4 regions of the Exiguobacterium sp. E17S genome follow, and region 2 is predicted to be linked to each of the others. Evidence: riboswitches for the same ligand, from Rfam matches in the RefSeq annotation. Region 2 holds a riboswitch; each other region holds the start of a gene.
What was found. A riboswitch is a leader RNA that binds a small molecule or an ion and turns the genes downstream of it on or off. The one in region 2 is predicted to bind thiamine pyrophosphate.

Region 1 (4,212 bases), on a different contig from region 2:
AGGAACCGTCGTCTGCTCGATGATGAATCGTAGATGAAGTGGGTTGAGAATGCCTTGCCCGGAACCAATCGGTGACGCTGCCGGCATGATGGCGTGACAACCGAGTTCCTCGAGTCGCCGTGCAAGGACGACATCGTCCGACGTATACGGTAAGACGATGAAACCTTCTTTGAGTAATTCTTCAGAAGCCCGTAACGTCTCGATCGGATCAGGTAGTAACGTCTTGTCGCAACCGATCACTTCGACCTTCACCATGTCGCACATACCGGATGCCCGCGCAAGCTTCGCAAGCCGAACAGCTTCCTCCGCCGTCTTCGCACCGGCCGTGTTCGGCAGTAAATCGTACTTCGCTAAATCAAGCGCCTCCAAGAAATTCGCTTGTTGTTTGTCGAAAATATCGAGCCGACGGACGGCGAACGTCAAGATTTGTGAAGCGGACGCATCAATTGCTTCCTGCTGTACGGTAGCATCCGTATATTTCCCTGTTCCGAGTAATAATCGTGATTCAAATGTCTTTTCTCCAATTTTCAGCATGTTTATCCTCCTCCTACGAAATGAACGATTTCAAATGTGTCATTGTCCCGAACGACTGTCTGACCGTACGCCATGCGATCGATGATTTGTCGATTCTGTTCGACGATGACGAGCTTTTCTCCTAAGCCGAGTTGCGTGAGCATGTCCTCGATCGTTTCAATCTGATCGATCGTGTGGTCATTGCCGTTAATCGTAATGTTCATCGGACTTCCTCCTTCTGAATCAACCGTAATGTATTTACCAAGACTTCCGCTGTCGCCGGTGCGAGTAATATGCCATGCCGATGATGCCCCGTCGCTAGGAAGATCCGACGGGATGAATCGGCGACTCCGATATATGGCAAGCCGGACACCGTTTGTGGCCGTACACCGGACCAGACTTCTTCGATGACCGCGTCACGAATCGGTGGATACAGTCGTTCTGCTGCTTGAAGCAATGACGTGACCCCTGCGACACTGACACCGACCGTCTCGTCGTGCGGCAGTTCGGTCGCACCGATCAAAATCCGACCGTCTGCTTTTGGCACAAGGTAGACAGCGTCGTCAAACAGAATCGAGCGTAACGGCTGACCCGCGAGACGGACGGCGAGACATTCCCCTTTGACCCCATATGTCGCGATCGAAATGCCGGCTGTATCGAGCAAGGCTTGCGAACCCCGTCCGGCAGCGACCGTCACTGTTCGTCCAGTCCAGATTCCCGCATTCGATTCGATCCTAATGAAGTCATCGTTCTCTTCGATGCGTGTGACATCTACCTGTTCTTCAATCGATATGCCACGTGCGTGTAAGGCATACATCAATGCAGTCGTCAGTCGTCGTGGATCGATTTGACCGACAGCCGGAAACAGATGCTCGCGTCCTTTACGTTTTAACAAAAACGGTTGTTCCCGGTATCCACAATCGATGCCTGTTTCTCGCTCGAGACGACGTGCAAGCAGCGGATACAGACGACGACTTCGCGCGGCAAGTGCATGCAATTCCTCTCTGAGCTCGATGTCCGTCGCAAGCATCCCGGCAGCCGCGCGACTCGTTCCTTGTCCACCTGCTCCGCGTTCTAAGACGACGACGGATTCATTCTGACAGGCGAGACTGTAAGCAAGCGTCAAACCGATGACTCCACCACCGATGATGATGTGATCCGTCATACCCGTACCCCCTGATAACGCTTGACGGCAGCGAGTGGATCCGCTTGACCGAGAATACCCGATAATACAGCGATTCCGGTTGCACCGGTCGCTGCGATTTCAGGCATGCGTTCTGGTGTAATCCCACCAATTGCAATGACTGGTTTCGTCGTGAAGGTGACGACTTGCTTCAAGGCGTCAATCCCTCGTGGTGGCACGTCCGGCTTCGACGCTGTCGGATAAATATGACCGTACAGCAGTCGGTCGGCTCCTTCCGCTTCTGCTGCCAGTGCCTCTGCCAGTGAATGGACCGATTTCCCGATGACGAGATTCGGAAAATGACGTCGCACATCGCGGACACGCAAGGAACGGCGCGTCAGCTGCACACCGATGCCTGCGACATGGGCGACGTCGACCCGGTCATGAACCGTTAACTGTTCAGGCGAATAACCGTGCGTAAGGAGTGCTTCAATCAGATCAAGTAATTCTGCCGCCGATAAGTTCGGTTCACGTAGATGCAGCTGATCCGTATAGGGTTGAAGGGATTGAAAGGTCTTTATTTCGTCAAGCGGATTAATGGATCCCGTCGAAATCAGATGTAAACGCATCATGTTCTTCCTTTCCATACGAAAAAGGACCACTCCCGATGTTGAAGGGAGTGGTCCGAAAATGCGCTGAAGCGCTAAGGATATCTAGGGTTTCGAGCCACTTCCCTCCGCTAGTACGAACTAGATCAGGTTCAAAGGGTCCGGATACTTCCGTCTCAGTCTGCTGGGAGACTCCCCTAGTGTCTTTTCGTGTTTAATTGGCTTGCCCCATTAGTCTAGCATGAGTCACTTTGCTTCGCTAGTCCTAGTTGAGCGCTTCCACTTGCTGAATCAGCTCCGATTTCGTCGGTCGCTGTTGCTCTTGGCTGTCGGCATACGTCTGCTTTAGCTTCAAGATGCGCATTACTTTAGCATCGAGCATCTCCGGCGTCAGCGTTTTGTCTTTGACGGCTTGCATCACTTCAGCATGAACTTTTGCGTAAGCACCTGCCTCTGAAAACATCGCCATATCAGCTCCGTTGACGAGCGACTGACGTGCCGCTTCTGCGAGACCATATTGTTTCGTGATCGCCCCCATGACGAGATCATCTGTGATGATGACACCGTTGAATCCGAGTTGCTGACGCAAGAGGTCAGTCAAGATCGGCTTTGAGAGCGAGGACGGATTCGTATCGTCATACGCGGGATAGAGAATATGGGCGACCATCACCATCTCGGCGCCCTCTTGAATCGCTTCTTGGAACGGTAACAGTTCCGTCCGCTTCAATTCTTCCTTTGATGCCGTCACTTTCGGTAGCCCGACATGGGAATCGACACTCGTATTGCCGTGACCGGGAAAATGTTTGACGACTGGAATCGTTCCCGTCTCCTGCATCCCGTGCATCAGGGCCGTACCAAGCGTCGCGACGGTATTCGGATCAGCACTTAACGCACGGTCGCCGATGATCGGATTGTTCGGATTACTGTTGACGTCAAGGACCGGCGCGAAGTCCATGTTGAAGCCATAAAAACGTGACAAATGTCCGAGCGTACGTCCGACGTCTTCCATTTTCACTTCATCTGCTCCTTGCGCCATCCGTTGACTCGTCGGTAGACGTAATCGTTGATCCGGTACCCGGCTGACGCGTCCGCCTTCTTCATCAATCCCGACGAACGCATACGGTTTTTGGTTCGTCTCTTGAATCGCACGCGTGAACGTCAAGAGTTGCTCTTCCGACGTAATGTTTCCGCCGAGCAATAAGACCCCGCCAATCGCATGCGTCTGTAACAATTTCCGGTCAGCTGCTGAAAGTTCCGTGCCGGCGACTCCGATGTAGAGCAGTTGATCGATCTTTTCTGACGTCGACATCGTTTTAAGTTGCTGCTTTAATCGTGCTTGTTGTCGTTCCTCTTTCGTTGGTTCAGGTTTCGGTTTCTTTTCTTCTATCGGTTGCTTCGTTTCCGGTTGCGATGGTTTCGTTGGTTCCGTCGTCTCCTGCGCACACCCTGCAAGCAACAGACAACCGATTAGTACGGTTTTCTTCACAAAGGATCCTCGCTTCGCACACCATTGATCGAATAATAAACGGAAATCTCAGCGTTCAGGGATTGCGAGACCGAACAATATTTATCCTTTGATAACGAGATGGCGCGACGGACCTTATCTTCCGGGAGATCACCTTCGAGCCGGTAATGAATCGAGATCGACGTGAAACGCCGCGGATGGTCCTCTGCCCGTTCTCCTTCGATATCCATTTCGAAATGGGTGATCGTCAAGCGCATCTTCTCTAAAATCGAGACGATATCAATTCCAGTACAGCCGGCAACGGCATGTAGCAGCAGTTCAGTCGGTCGTGGCGCTTGGTTTTCACCACCGTTCTCTGGTGCTGCGTCCATCGCCAGATGATGCCCTGATTCCGTCTGTCCACTAAACCCCATCTGTTTGTTCCATGTCACTGTCGCTTGCATCGTTTCCACTCCTTTATAAGTAGTCTTCTTCTGTAGTATACGCAAAAAACAGCAAGCCTG
Region 2 (4,212 bases):
TGGTTGACGCACTGTGAGACGTCAACGGGCGTCCTCTACGATTTCGATGCGGTAAAAGTGCTATTAGATCAACGAACCGCACTCATCGTCGATGCGATCAGCGCCGTCGGAACCGGACGTTTCTCATACGCTGGTTGCAAATTCGTCACGACCGTCTCCGGAAAAGCAATTGGTGGTTTACCGGGTCTTGCGTTCATCGGTCATACAGACAGCATCCTACCTTCTCCACGAATTCCACGTTATCTGGATCTCGGACTCTATGCGGAAGGCGTCGCCTTTTCCGGCTCATCGAACTTGTTGCTTGCTTGTCAGGCAGCGCTCGATGCCCTTGATCTCGATCAAGCCGCCATCAAGATGACTTATCTCGAACAGGCCGTTCGGGCGACTGGTTTCAACCTGCTTGCGACGCAAGAAGCACAAGCGCCGGGAATTCTGACGATCGTCCATCCGTCGGCAACCGCTTTAGGAGACGCTCTCCGGATCCAGGGCTATCATGTTCAATATGAAAGCGACTATCTCGTCCATAATCAATGGCTCCAAATCTCAACGATGGGACAGACGACGATGCGGCACATCGAACGTCTCATCCGTGTATTAGTCCGTGAAAACCAACGCATCACCATAAAAAATGAAAAAATGAAAGACCTCTTAACCCTTGATTTCAAGCGGTTTGGAGGTCTTTCGACTTTAAAAAATAAAAAATAGAGGTTTAAGGATTTAAAACATAGGGGTATAAACTCACTAGCACCGCATCAAACCGGTGACTTACTCACACATGTTTCTCAATATCAGCGTAATGACCTGGGAGAGAAATGCAAAGTCACGAAAGCGTCAGATTCAAAAGAGTCTGAAACCGATTGTCTTAGCATGTTTCATATTGTTCAGGACTTGTCCTGCTCCTACATTCATTACCTTTTGAGGGCTATACCAAATTCAAGGGGGAAATGAACATGTCAGTTAAATTAACAGCCGAAAAACGCGAGGTACGTCCACGCTCACTCCGTAAACAATTACGTCATGAAGGAAAAGCTCTTGGTGTCGTGTATGGTTACAAAGTGGAAAGTACACCAATCGCATTTGAAGAAAAAGAATTGCTTAAAATCGTTCGAGAAAACGGTGAGAACGTCTTGATTTCACTGAAACTCGACGGTAAAAATATTAACGTCTTGATCAACCGTCGTGATATGGATGTCTTCACACCAACTGTCGATCACGTTGAATTCATCGCCGTTAAAATGGATGAAGAGACAGAAGTCGAAGCAGACGTCGTACTCGTCGGGGAAGCAGCTGGCGCGAAAGTCGGTGGATTCCTATCACAGACACTCTTTAAAGTAACAGTCGCAGCAACACCAGATAAATTACCAGAGAACGTCGAAGTCGACGTCACAAACCTCGAAATCGGCGATTCAATCTCTGTAGCTGATCTTCCGGAACAAAAAGATTTCCGTATCGTCACAGAAGGCGACATTCAAGTCGCAGCTGTCGTCGAATCAACGCTCGAACAAGAGCTTGAGGAAATCGAAGAAGCAGAAGCTGAGGCACAAGCGGAAGCTGGCGAAGACAACGAAGCGGAAGCTACGGAAGAGTCTTCAGAAGAAGCAAAAGAAGAGAACGAAGATAACAAATAAGTCGTTTATCGATACGCCCTTCGTGGCGTATCGTTTTTTTGTGTCTTGACAATAGACAGAAGATTGCCTAAAGTGAACAGCGTATCATCTATTACCATATCCACTAGGGGAGCCCATTTGGCTGAGACGATTCACTTCGGACCCTTCGAACCTGATCTAGTTCATACTAGCGTAGGAAAGTGGAGCGATCACATCCAATGACTCCTGCTGCGCGCAGTTTTTCTGAGGACCGCTCTCTTTTTACGGAGGGCGGTCTTTTTTGGTGTCTCCCCCACTTAAAGGAGGACGAACACGATGCAACACTGGAAAATGAAAGAAATCATGGTCATGATGATGCTCGCCGTCGCTTGCGGCGTCATCTATCTCGGTTGGTCAACACTCTGGTTACCGATGTCTGCAATCTTCGGACCAGTCGGTGCCAACTGGATGTTTGGGATCTGGATCATCGCGAGCCCGCTCGTCGCAGCAATCATTCAAAAACCAGGTGCTGCTCTCATCGCGGAAATCGTCGCGGCAGCCGTCGAGCTGTTCACGGGTAGTCACTTTGGTTTATCGGCTCTTCTCATCGGGGTCTGCCAAGGGCTTGGTGCGGAACTCGTCTTTGCGATGACGCGTTATCACCGTTATGACACCTGGACATTGATGTTATCGGGTGTTGGAGCCGCAATTGGTAGCATTGTCTATAGTTTGATCGCGAACGGATTCGGTTACTACACGACGACGACGTTGCTTGCGACAACAGGTTTACAATTGATCAGTGGTGCATTACTCGGCGGTTTGCTTGCAGCGATTCTCGTCCGTCGCCTTGTTGCGACCGGTGTCTTGAACGGGTTTGCGGCAGGACGTGCGAAACGGGAAGTCGCATGATTACTGTCGACGATCTCAGCATCCGCTATCCGGGTCAGATGAAATCGGTGCTCGATCATGTATCGCTGACGATCGAACAAGGAACGACCCTTTTGCTTGGACGCAGTGGGAGTGGCAAGACGACACTGCTTCATGCCCTAGCCGGACTGACACCGGAGACGATTGAAGTCGAACAGACTGGTACCGTTACCCGGTCCGGTTCGGTCGGAGTCTTATTTCAAAATCCAGAAGAACAATTCTGCATGGAAACGATCGGACGCGAAATCGCTTTTAGTTTAGAAAACCGGTCGATTCCACGTGCGGAGATGGAGGAACGAATTGAACGCTTACTTGCACTCGTCGGTCTCCCTCTCCCCTTCTCGACACCGATCGCGAGTCTATCCGGGGGGATGAAACAGCGCCTCGCGCTCGCCGCGGTCCTAGCGCTCGAGCCGGCGATCTTATTACTCGATGAACCAACAGCCCAGATTGATCCAATCGGACAACACGAGCTGATGGCGTTGATCTTTCGGATTCAGAAAGAACACGATTTAACGATCGTCTTGATCGAGCACCAACTCGATGTCTGTTTACCGTACATCGATCAGGTTGTCTTACTTGAGAACGGAACGATTACTGCGACGGCGCATCCGCAGGATTTGTTCTCGCAGGCTTATACAGAGCTTCAATCGAAAGGCATCGCTGTTCCTTCTTTGTATCCGTACACGTTAGAGACGCTACCCATAGATGGACCACAAGCAGCGCGACTTCACGTGCTTCCTCCAGTCGCTACAGCCGGCATTCCCTTGTTGCACGTCGCTGCATTATCGACGAAAGCCCCTTACCCGCTGACCGATGCGACATTTTCCCTGCAGACAGGAGAATGGGTGATGCTGCTCGGAGCAAACGGCTCCGGGAAAAGTACATTACTTGCAACACTCGGTCGGTTGCTCTCGCATCAAGGAACATATCGGTTCCAGGAACGTCCGGCTCAGCGTTACTCCCGGCGACGCTTTTATGAGCACGTCGGCTATGTCTTCCAACAACCGGATCTGCAGTTTCTCAAACTGACGGTCGAAGCAGAAATCGACTGGAGTCACCGGGCAGCGACGAGTGACGAGCGCACAACATTACTCGAACGGCTGGAACTCGCATCCGTCAAACAGCAGTCACCGCTTGCGCTTAGTACAGGGCAACAACGACGACTCAGCGTTGCGACGATGCTAGGGCAGACGAAGGATTTGTTGTTGCTCGATGAACCGACGTTCGGACAGGATGGATTGACGACACGGCGGCTCATGGAACAGTTGTTGACGGAACAACAAAACGGAACGACGCTCGTCATGGCAACACACGATATGGAACTCGTCGCCCGATACGCGGATCGTGTCCTCGTCATGGAGCAAGGGCGGATTGCTTTTGACGGACGTCCGAGCGAGTTATTCGCTGACGTTCCGTTACTCGAACGCTGTCAGCTGCAACGTCCACTTTCTTACCAATTCCAGGAGGTGAAGCGCCATGCAGACGAACGCGTCACCGTTCGCTAAACTCAATCCTGTCATCAAGGGGAGCGGATTGTTTTTGATCATGTTTGCCTTAATTGCAACGAACGACTGGATCAAGACGTTGGTGTTCCTGAGTTTTGCTATCGCCTTGCTACTCCTCTCCGGATGGAGTCCTGTCGATTTCTTGAAACGGCTCGCACCTTACAGTCTATTATTCTTATTGACGTTCTGGA
Region 3 (4,212 bases), on a different contig from region 2:
TCAGTGGAAGAGAAGGAGACATCAGCGGTTTTGGCTTCGAGTTGTGGTCGTTTAATCCGTTCGATCCGCTCGAGTGCCCGTTCCATCGATTTTGCTTTACGGAATAATTTCTCACTCGGTGGAGACGCTTCGTTTGCCCATTGCCGGAGTCGACGAATCGCTTCCTTCATTTTCTTTATTTTTTTCTGTTGCTCTTGGTAGGCGTGGAACTGTTCCATCAAGCGACGTTCTCGTTCGACGACGAACGCGCTGTAATTCCCTATATAGGTTGTCAGTTCACCGTCCTCGAGTTCAACGATCGAGGTGACGACGGCGTCTAAGAAGACCCGGTCGTGAGAGACGAGCAGGATGGTTCCTGTGTAGTCCCGTAAGAACTGCTCCAGCCATTCCACGGCAGCTAAATCAAGATGGTTCGTCGGTTCGTCAAGAATGAGCAGATTTGGCTCCATGAGTAACATGCGACCGAGACAAATCTTCGTCTGTTCACCACCGCTCAACTGGTGGAAAGGACGAGTGAGTAACGGACGAAGGTGTAACCCGTTCACCATGCGTTCGATTTTCGAGTCGAGTAGATAGCCATCCTTTTGTTCGAACGCATTCGTCGCTTCCGCATATCGTGCAAGTAACGCATCAAGATTCTCTGGTGCTGTCGCCATCATTTGCTCCAACTGCTGCATCCGAGAACGGATCGCGAGGATGTCTTCAAACGCTGTCCAAAGGACGTCGAGTCCGGTCATCGTCTCACTATATACAGGAAGTTGTTCCAAATAGCCGATCGTCAAACCGCTCTTTTGATAGATGACACCACCGTCCGGTTGCTCAAGGCGAGCAAGCAAGCGGAGTAATGTCGTCTTACCACTCCCGTTTCGTCCAATCAGACCGACACGGTCGTGTTCGTTTAAGAAGAGGGAAACATCCGCTAAGATCGTCTCGCCTCCGAATTGTTTTGTCAGGTGTTGAATGTCGCAAATCATCATATTCAATTGATCCTTTCGCGCGCATCAAAAAAGGAGAGCGCAAATAGCACTCTCCATCACGTGTGAAAGATGCGCTTTGCAGTATTTTTCATTCATGAAGTTCTTAAAAAAGGACAGACGGGTGCCTTAGAACGCCATTTCATGAAAAATCGCGCGCAACAGATACAATTGTTCCATCAACCAGTGTTTGCACGCGGCAAAGTCCATCTTTTCACACCACCTTTCGTTTCAGATACATCTAGTTTACTATTTTTTTGTCAGTTACGGAAGTCTGAATTATTTGAACACACCCGCGATTGAACTGAAGAAGTCACTGAGTCCATCAAATAATTTAGCGAAAAATCCTTTCGTTTCTTCTGAAGTTGCGAACGCGTGGATGTCTTGTCCCGCATTTTTCAATCCACTCTCGATTTGTCCCCAGTTGATGTTCGCTTGCTCCATTTGATTGAATAGATTCGTCAACCGGTCCATTTGTGCGTCAGACAACTGGATATTGTTGTTTTGAATGACTTGGACAATCAGGTTTTCGATCTCGACTTTGGTTTCCGGTTTTTGATTGGCGATCTCAGCCTTGATCTCATTCATTAAGTCAGCGACTTTATCCGTGCCGACCGTTTTTCCGACGTCTGATGTGACCGATAATTCTTGCTGTGCTAAATCCTTGCGTTCGTCACTTAACTTAATTCCCGTCTCAGCGGAAGTTTGATCGTACGCTTTCATGATTCCTGTCAGTGCCGATGTCCCGGTCACCTTGTAGGGAGAAGTGATCGTGATGTCGGCATCTTTGACACCCGCTGTGACGAGAGCGTTGAGATACATATCCTTCGTCACCCATGTGATGTTCTCCGTCGAGACGGAAAGTCCATCTCCTTTTTCCGTCAGTTCGATTTTAGCCGACGAATACATGTTGCCACCTTTTTGCGACTGTGGAATGTTTTTCCCGAGATATTTTTCTTCGTCAGCAGAGGTTGCGATGATCGGCGTGATGCCTTCCGGTGCATTGAGACGTGAAAGCACCCATGCTTTATCCTTTGCGCCGAGTGACTCCCCGAGTGTGACGATCGTCTTATCGACGACTTGTTCGGCGGATACGGCTGTTGGGAGTAATAAAGCAGAAGCGATAACGGCTGATGCCATGATTTTTGTTGGTGTATGCATAATGAAATCCTCCAATTTGTAAGTAACAGAATAAATTATAGTATCAGGTACTAAAGTTAGTGTACGAGAACGAAAGAAGTTCGGAATCGGTCTGTAGATGGAGACGGCATCCGTCTTCTGACACTCCATAGTATAGCGAAAAGAGGACAACTTGACTTCCATTTTCAGCATGCTATAGTGGATGGGAATCGAATAATGACCACTAGGGGAGTCGGTAGGCTGACTGAGACGAACGAAGACGTTCGGACCCTTTGAACCTGATTAAGTTCGTACTTACGGAGGGAAGTGGCGTCAAGTCTTGTTCTTCTTGCGCCATGCCCGTGTGTTTCGGGGTGGTGTTTTTTCGTTTCATACTAAACGAGGAGGATGAGATCATGACATTCACACAAGAAATCAAACAAGCGGCACAAGCGTATTGGAACAGTAGTTTTACGCACCCATTCGTTCAAGGAATCGGGGAGGGGACGTTACCACTCTCGAAATTTCGGCATTATGTCATGCAGGATGCCTATTACTTAAAACACTTTGCGAAGATTCAAGCGAAGGCAGCGTCAAAAGCGGACGACTTCGCGACGATCGCGACACTTGCCGAACATGCTACTTCGACTTACGAGGCAGAACTGAGCTTACATCAATCATTTTTTAAGCCGCTCGGTATTACGGCAGCAGACCTTGAAGCATTTGAACCGGCACCGACAGCATATGCGTACGTCTCGCACATGCATCATGCGAGTGAAGGAACGCTTGGTGAGACGATTGCTGCCATCTTGCCATGTTACTGGTTGTATTATGAAATCGGGCAACAATTACTGACGTGTACACCGGAAGAAAAAATCTATCAGCAATGGATCGACACGTATAGCTCGGAATGGTTCGAAAAGGTCGTCTTTGAACAGATTGCACGGCTTGATGCGCTGGCGGAGCAAGCGAGCCCAGCGGAACGCGAGCGAATGAAACGTCATTTCGTGACGAGTTGTTACTATGAGTTACTCTTCTGGCATATGGGGTGGACGGAAGAGACGTTTGCGTCAGTTTACGAAACGATTCCAGCACGAGCGGTATCTTCTTGAATCGCTAGATGGTAGAATTAGGAATACCATTTAGTGAGAGTAGGGATTGGAATGGAAATCGTCGTGATCGCACTTGTGATCAGTGCAGCATATGCTGTACAACGAATGCTTGGTAGAGTCAAAGTAAGATTTATTGGATACATCATTCCGATATTAATCGTGTTATCCGGTATATCCGCTTCGACACGTAACTTTAAGGTAGCGTATAGCATGGGGAGCTACATTTCTGCTGTTCTTGTCATCGTCGTCTATGCACTACTGACTTATTGGTTATACCGCGTTTACCATCGTGCGAAAGAAGAAGCTGAATATCCGTATCAATCGTTAAAAGACCGAGGCATCCTGTAAAGGAGCTTCGGTCTTTTGGTGTATCACGTCATCATTTTTTCCAGTTTTTAAAGCCGTCACCGAATTCGAGATGCAGTTGATCGGTAAAGACACCGTTCTGAAAGACCGGCACATCAACCGGTAAAGTGCCTTGCGGTTTGAACGTTCCGAAGATTGCTCGGATACCTGCAGGCAGGTTCGGTCCCGCTGATTTCAGATTGCCTGCTTCGGAGTCTGGTCCGTTCGGGTCGCCTTTGAAACCATAGACGAGGACGTGTGCCGGTGCGTCCGGTTGAACGGCGACATCGTATGGGTTACGGAGACTGAGCAGGACGGATGGTGTATCCGTTTGTTTCGCATAGCGGAAGATCGAAGCCGGAATCGCTTGTTCTGGTGCAGTAGGGAGTAGTTTAGCACTCGTGTTGACGTTGGAACCGACGATGATGTAATCTGCTGCATCGAGTTGCGCCCGTAATGTCGGGTTTTGGTCGAGCGGTAGCGTAGTAGCCGAGTAATTCGCTGTCGTCACGTGCCAGTTCCGGTTCTTCGGTAAGGAAGCGATCGTCTTTTTCATGCTGTCCGTCTGATCCGCCGCCGGAGCGATCACAAGAACGTTGGCATTCTTTTTCGGTTTGAATGGTAACGTCCGCTGATCATTTTTCACGAGTGTGACCGCGGCT
Region 4 (4,212 bases), on a different contig from region 2:
AATAGCCGCGAAAACGGATCGTCTGCCATTTCAATACAATCACCTCTGAACGGATTATACCCTGTTCTGAAGTGATTGATGCCATTCACGCACAGCATCTGTCATTTGCTGCGCAGCGAGTTGCCGATCTTCTTTAGCGAAAATTTCTGAGATGACGGCATACCCTTCCAACGGGATGGGCAGAGAGGAGACATTCGTTGCTGTGATTCCACCAATACCGATTAGAGGTAATCGTACAGCTTCCCGAATCGCCTGAAGCATCGTATGCGACATGGAATCAGCGTCCGCTTTGGATGACGTCGCAAATAGAGACCCCACGCCTAAATAAGATGCTCCGTCTCGTTCTGCTTCAATCGCTTGTGCAACGGTTGCTACCGACACACCAATCACGGCATCTGGTAAAAGGCGACGTGCTGCGGTTAAAGGAATGTCTTCTTGTCCGATATGCAAACCTGCTCCGACGAGTAACGCGATATCAATCCGATCATTGATGATCAAAGGAATGTCGTGTCGATCCGTGAGTGCTTTCAACCGAACTGCCTGATCGAAGAATTCCTTTCCTTGCGCTGTTTTTTCCCGTAATTGCACGATCGTTGCACCACCTAAAATGGCTTCCTCAACGACCGTCTCGATCGCGACTCCAGGATGGTACCGACGATCCGTCACTGCATAGATGGAGTAATCAATTGACACGTTCTGTCACCTCCACCAGATCTTGCACCGTCATGAGGCTGATGGCATTGAACAACTCTCGTTTAAAATCACCAAGACCTTGCGCGGAGGCTGCTTGTTCTCCTGCTTTTCCCATGACGAATGTCCCGTGGACAGCCGCCTCAAATGTCGTATATCCTGCACCGAGGAAGCTCGCAATCAAGGAGGCCGTCATGCAGCCCGTACCCGTGATGTCTCCCAAACGTGGTGTTCCTACATGTAATTCCATTTCACGCGTTCCATCCGTGATGTAGTCGTTCGGACCTGTCACGACGAGGACAGATTGGTGTTTGCGAGCAAATGCACGAATGCTTTCTCGATCCATCATTGCATCTCCCGCAGCATCGACTCCCTTAGTTCGCCCATCTTCCCCAAGTAACGTCTTGATTTCAGAAGCATTTCCTTTAATGACCGTACACCCGAGATCAATGAGTTCTTTAGAAAAGGCAGTACGTAATGTCGTTGCCCCTGCTCCAACTGGATCAAGAACGATCGGGACATTCAAACGTCCCGCTTCACGTGCTGCGAGTCGTTGAGCTGCTTGCATGTCTGCATCGATCGTACCAATGTTTAAGACAAGAGCTTGCGCGAGTCTAACCATCTCTTCTACTTCACGAATGTCTTCCGCCATGACGGGTGATGCTCCAACAGCGAGTGTGACGTTCGCGCAGTCGTTGATCGTAACTGTGTTCGTCAGATGGTGAATGAGTGGTTTGTGTTCAAGAATAGTCGTAAACATGTGTATCCCTCCAAAGTGAGTGAAAATGATGTGTCGGTCCAATACCTTGTCCGAGAGCAAATCCATGACGAATTGCCTCCGTGACATAGCTCTTTGCCTGTCTTACGCTATCTGTTAAATCTTCTCCAAGCGCCATCCGTGCTGCAATCGCTGCAGATAAGGTACAACCAGTTCCATGAGTATGTTGATTGTCTAACCGTTCCGATGTGAAACGATGTTCCACTTCCCCATCAAACAACAAATCCGTTGCAGCTCCTGAGAGATGTCCACCTTTTAGTAATACTGCCCCTGTCTGTGTAGCCAATTGATGCATCGCCAGTCGCATTTCCTCTAGATTGGTCACTGATCGTCCTGTTAACCGCTCCGCTTCCGGTAAATTCGGTGTAACGAGTGTCGCAAGCGGCAGAAGTTCTGAAATCAATGCTTGTTCAGCTTCCGTCCGCAATAGGGCATGACCACCTTTAGCGACCATGACGGGATCTAATATGATCGGAACTGTCTGTTTGCGGAGATGTGTAGCAATGACACGAATCGTCTGCGCATTCGAGACCATTCCGATTTTGATCGCATCGACACGAATGTCTGAAAAAATCGACGTTAACTGGGCATCTACGATTTCTGGGGATAACTCTTCCACCGCTTGAACACCCAACGTATTTTGCGCCGTGACGGCTGTCAGGACGCTCATTCCATAAACGCCTAAAGCTGAAAATGTTTTTAAATCTGCTTGAATCCCAGCTCCACCACCGGAGTCGGATCCTGCAATCGTCAGTACGTGTTTCATGTTCTTTTCACCTTCCCATCGAGCAATGTAAGGGAGTCGTGACCGACAAAAAAAGCGTCGACCGCTGTAAAAAAGCAGTCGACGCTATACGAAAGCGTTATACACGCATTCCGGTATCCGTTCGGCTCAACTTTCCTACGCTGGTATTATCCAGTTCAGGTAATAGGGTCGAAAACAGATTGGTTTTCCTCTCAGCCGGATTCCTCCAGCTCCCCTAGTTGCTCAAGTATTCGTTTCGCCTTAACTGTAGCATAGAGAAGAAAAAAAAACGAGCCGAAGCCCGTTTTGATTACAGATATGCCAATGGATTGACTGCATTCAGAGGAGAAGAAGCACTGTATTGATAGCCTCCGACATGTAGTTCGAAATGTAAGTGTGGTCCTGTTGAATTCCCTGTACTACCAAGTGTCCCGACTTGTTGACCTTGAGAGACCGTTTGTCCTGCACGAACCGATAATGAACTCATATGTGCGTAGACAGTCGTGTACACTTGTCCATCGAGGAAGTGAGAAATCATGACATGATTGCCGTAAGGTCCACCACCTGATGCTGTAATGACCGTTCCAGCTGCTGCAGCGACGATTGGAGACCCGACCGAACCACTGAAATCAACACCGTTGTGGAACGTATAACCGTTCGCGCCGCTTGCTGGTCCGAATCCTTGCGACACTCCACCAGAAGATGGTCGAACGAATTTCCCTCCACTCGAAACAACGGGCGGGGCAACAGAATCAGTTGACTCCGAACTCTTACCTACTTGTTTTGCTGTTTGAGCATTCGCTTTAGCGGCTTTTTCGGCTGCCGCTTTCTCCGCTGCTGCTTTTTCAGCCGCTGCTTTAGCGGCTGCCTTCGCTGCCGCAATTGCACGTTCTTGCGCTTCGAGAGTCGCTTGAAGTTCTTTTGCGTCTAACAGTTCTGTCGTGAACTTCGTCTTCCCTTTTCGTAATTTCTTCAGCGTGGCACTACGTTCTTTCATTTGAAGCTTTAACGCTTTCTTTTGTTCAAGCAATACTTTCTTTTCTTGCATTTGCTCCGCTTTTTTCTCAACGAGCGCTTGTTTTGCTTCTGCTAATTTTTGTTGCGTTGCGATGTAATCCGAAATCATTTTATCGTCTTGCTCAGCGATTTTTTTCCCCGCCATGACACGGCTGAATAAATCACCTAAATCCTTCGATCCAAAAATGACTTCTTCCCATTTAATCGAGTTTCCATCGTTCTCTTGGAAAACACGCAAACGATCACCGAGTAGTTCTTCCTGTTTCTGTAACATTTCTTCGTAACGGACGATGTCTGCCTTTAACTCATCGATTCGAACGTTCAACTGTTCGATTTGTTTATTTTTTTCAGAGACTTGGAAAATCTTTTCGTTGATTGCTGCGTCAATTTGATTGATTTGACGTTGCTCTTTTGAGATTTTAGCTTCTTGTTTTTTGATCGCTTTTTCAAGTTTACGTTGTTCAGCGGCATTTTCAGCCTTTTTTTCTTTAATGGTCGCTGCTGCGATCGGTTGCGTTCCTGTTATAAGTAATGCTCCTAAAACAATGGTAGAAATTAGTTTTTTTAGCATATATCGTTTTCCTCACTTATGTTTTTTTCATATTTTATTATAGTATTCAAGTTTCTCTCATATCTGAAATAGATTATAGCACCGTAATCGTTTCAAAAAAATTTCATTTACATTTCAAATGAAAACGGTTTTTTGTAATATATGATTTGTTTTTTGAAAATGACAAAAAAAAAAGAACCGTTGCATATGCAACGATTCTTTACGATTAAAACATCGACATTGGATTGACTGAGTTAGCTGGACCTGTTGCACTGTAGCTGTATCCACCAACGTGAATTTCGAAGTGTAAGTGTGGACCTGTTGAGTTTCCTGTGCTACCACGTGTACCGATTTGTTGACCTTGGCTGACACGTTGACCTGCACTAGCGTTCAATGAACTCATATGTGCATAGACTGTCGTATATGTCTTCC

Region 1: another riboswitch for thiamine pyrophosphate. It lies ahead of AC3B4V_RS02620 (thiamine phosphate synthase); the one in region 2 lies ahead of AC3B4V_RS11810 (ECF transporter S component).
Region 3: another riboswitch for thiamine pyrophosphate. It lies ahead of tenA (thiaminase II); the one in region 2 lies ahead of AC3B4V_RS11810 (ECF transporter S component).
Region 4: another riboswitch for thiamine pyrophosphate. It lies ahead of thiD (bifunctional hydroxymethylpyrimidine kinase/phosphomethylpyrimidine kinase); the one in region 2 lies ahead of AC3B4V_RS11810 (ECF transporter S component).

Annotation. Positions count from the first base shown of each region.
Region 1 covers NZ_JBYLRU010000001.1:509,221-513,432, reverse strand. The annotation lists gene AC3B4V_RS02635 (thiazole synthase) at 1-534, opposite strand, end outside; gene thiS (sulfur carrier protein ThiS) at 537-737, opposite strand; gene AC3B4V_RS02625 (FAD-dependent oxidoreductase) at 734-1,678, opposite strand; gene AC3B4V_RS02620 (thiamine phosphate synthase) at 1,675-2,268, opposite strand; TPP riboswitch at 2,351-2,453, opposite strand; gene nagZ (beta-N-acetylhexosaminidase) at 2,510-3,730, opposite strand; gene AC3B4V_RS02610 (OsmC family protein) at 3,727-4,152, opposite strand.
Region 2 covers NZ_JBYLRU010000003.1:154,463-158,674, reverse strand. The annotation lists gene AC3B4V_RS11820 (GNAT family N-acetyltransferase) at 1-705, shown strand, start outside; gene AC3B4V_RS11815 (50S ribosomal protein L25/general stress protein Ctc) at 951-1,628, shown strand; TPP riboswitch at 1,724-1,823, shown strand; gene AC3B4V_RS11810 (ECF transporter S component) at 1,923-2,495, shown strand; gene AC3B4V_RS11805 (ABC transporter ATP-binding protein) at 2,492-4,021, shown strand; gene AC3B4V_RS11800 (energy-coupling factor transporter transmembrane component T family protein) at 3,993-4,212, shown strand, end outside.
Region 3 covers NZ_JBYLRU010000001.1:278,300-282,511, forward strand. The annotation lists gene abc-f (ribosomal protection-like ABC-F family protein) at 1-977, opposite strand, end outside; gene AC3B4V_RS01435 (DUF1002 domain-containing protein) at 1,254-2,135, opposite strand; TPP riboswitch at 2,330-2,436, shown strand; gene tenA (thiaminase II) at 2,510-3,205, shown strand; gene AC3B4V_RS01445 (hypothetical protein) at 3,257-3,553, shown strand; gene AC3B4V_RS01450 (glycoside hydrolase family 3 protein) at 3,585-4,212, opposite strand, start outside.
Region 4 covers NZ_JBYLRU010000005.1:36,087-40,298, forward strand. The annotation lists gene thiE (thiamine phosphate synthase) at 55-693, opposite strand; gene thiM (hydroxyethylthiazole kinase) at 683-1,450, opposite strand; gene thiD (bifunctional hydroxymethylpyrimidine kinase/phosphomethylpyrimidine kinase) at 1,431-2,234, opposite strand; TPP riboswitch at 2,350-2,460, opposite strand; gene AC3B4V_RS13830 (murein hydrolase activator EnvC family protein) at 2,524-3,801, opposite strand; gene AC3B4V_RS13835 (peptidoglycan DD-metalloendopeptidase family protein) at 4,007-4,212, opposite strand, start outside.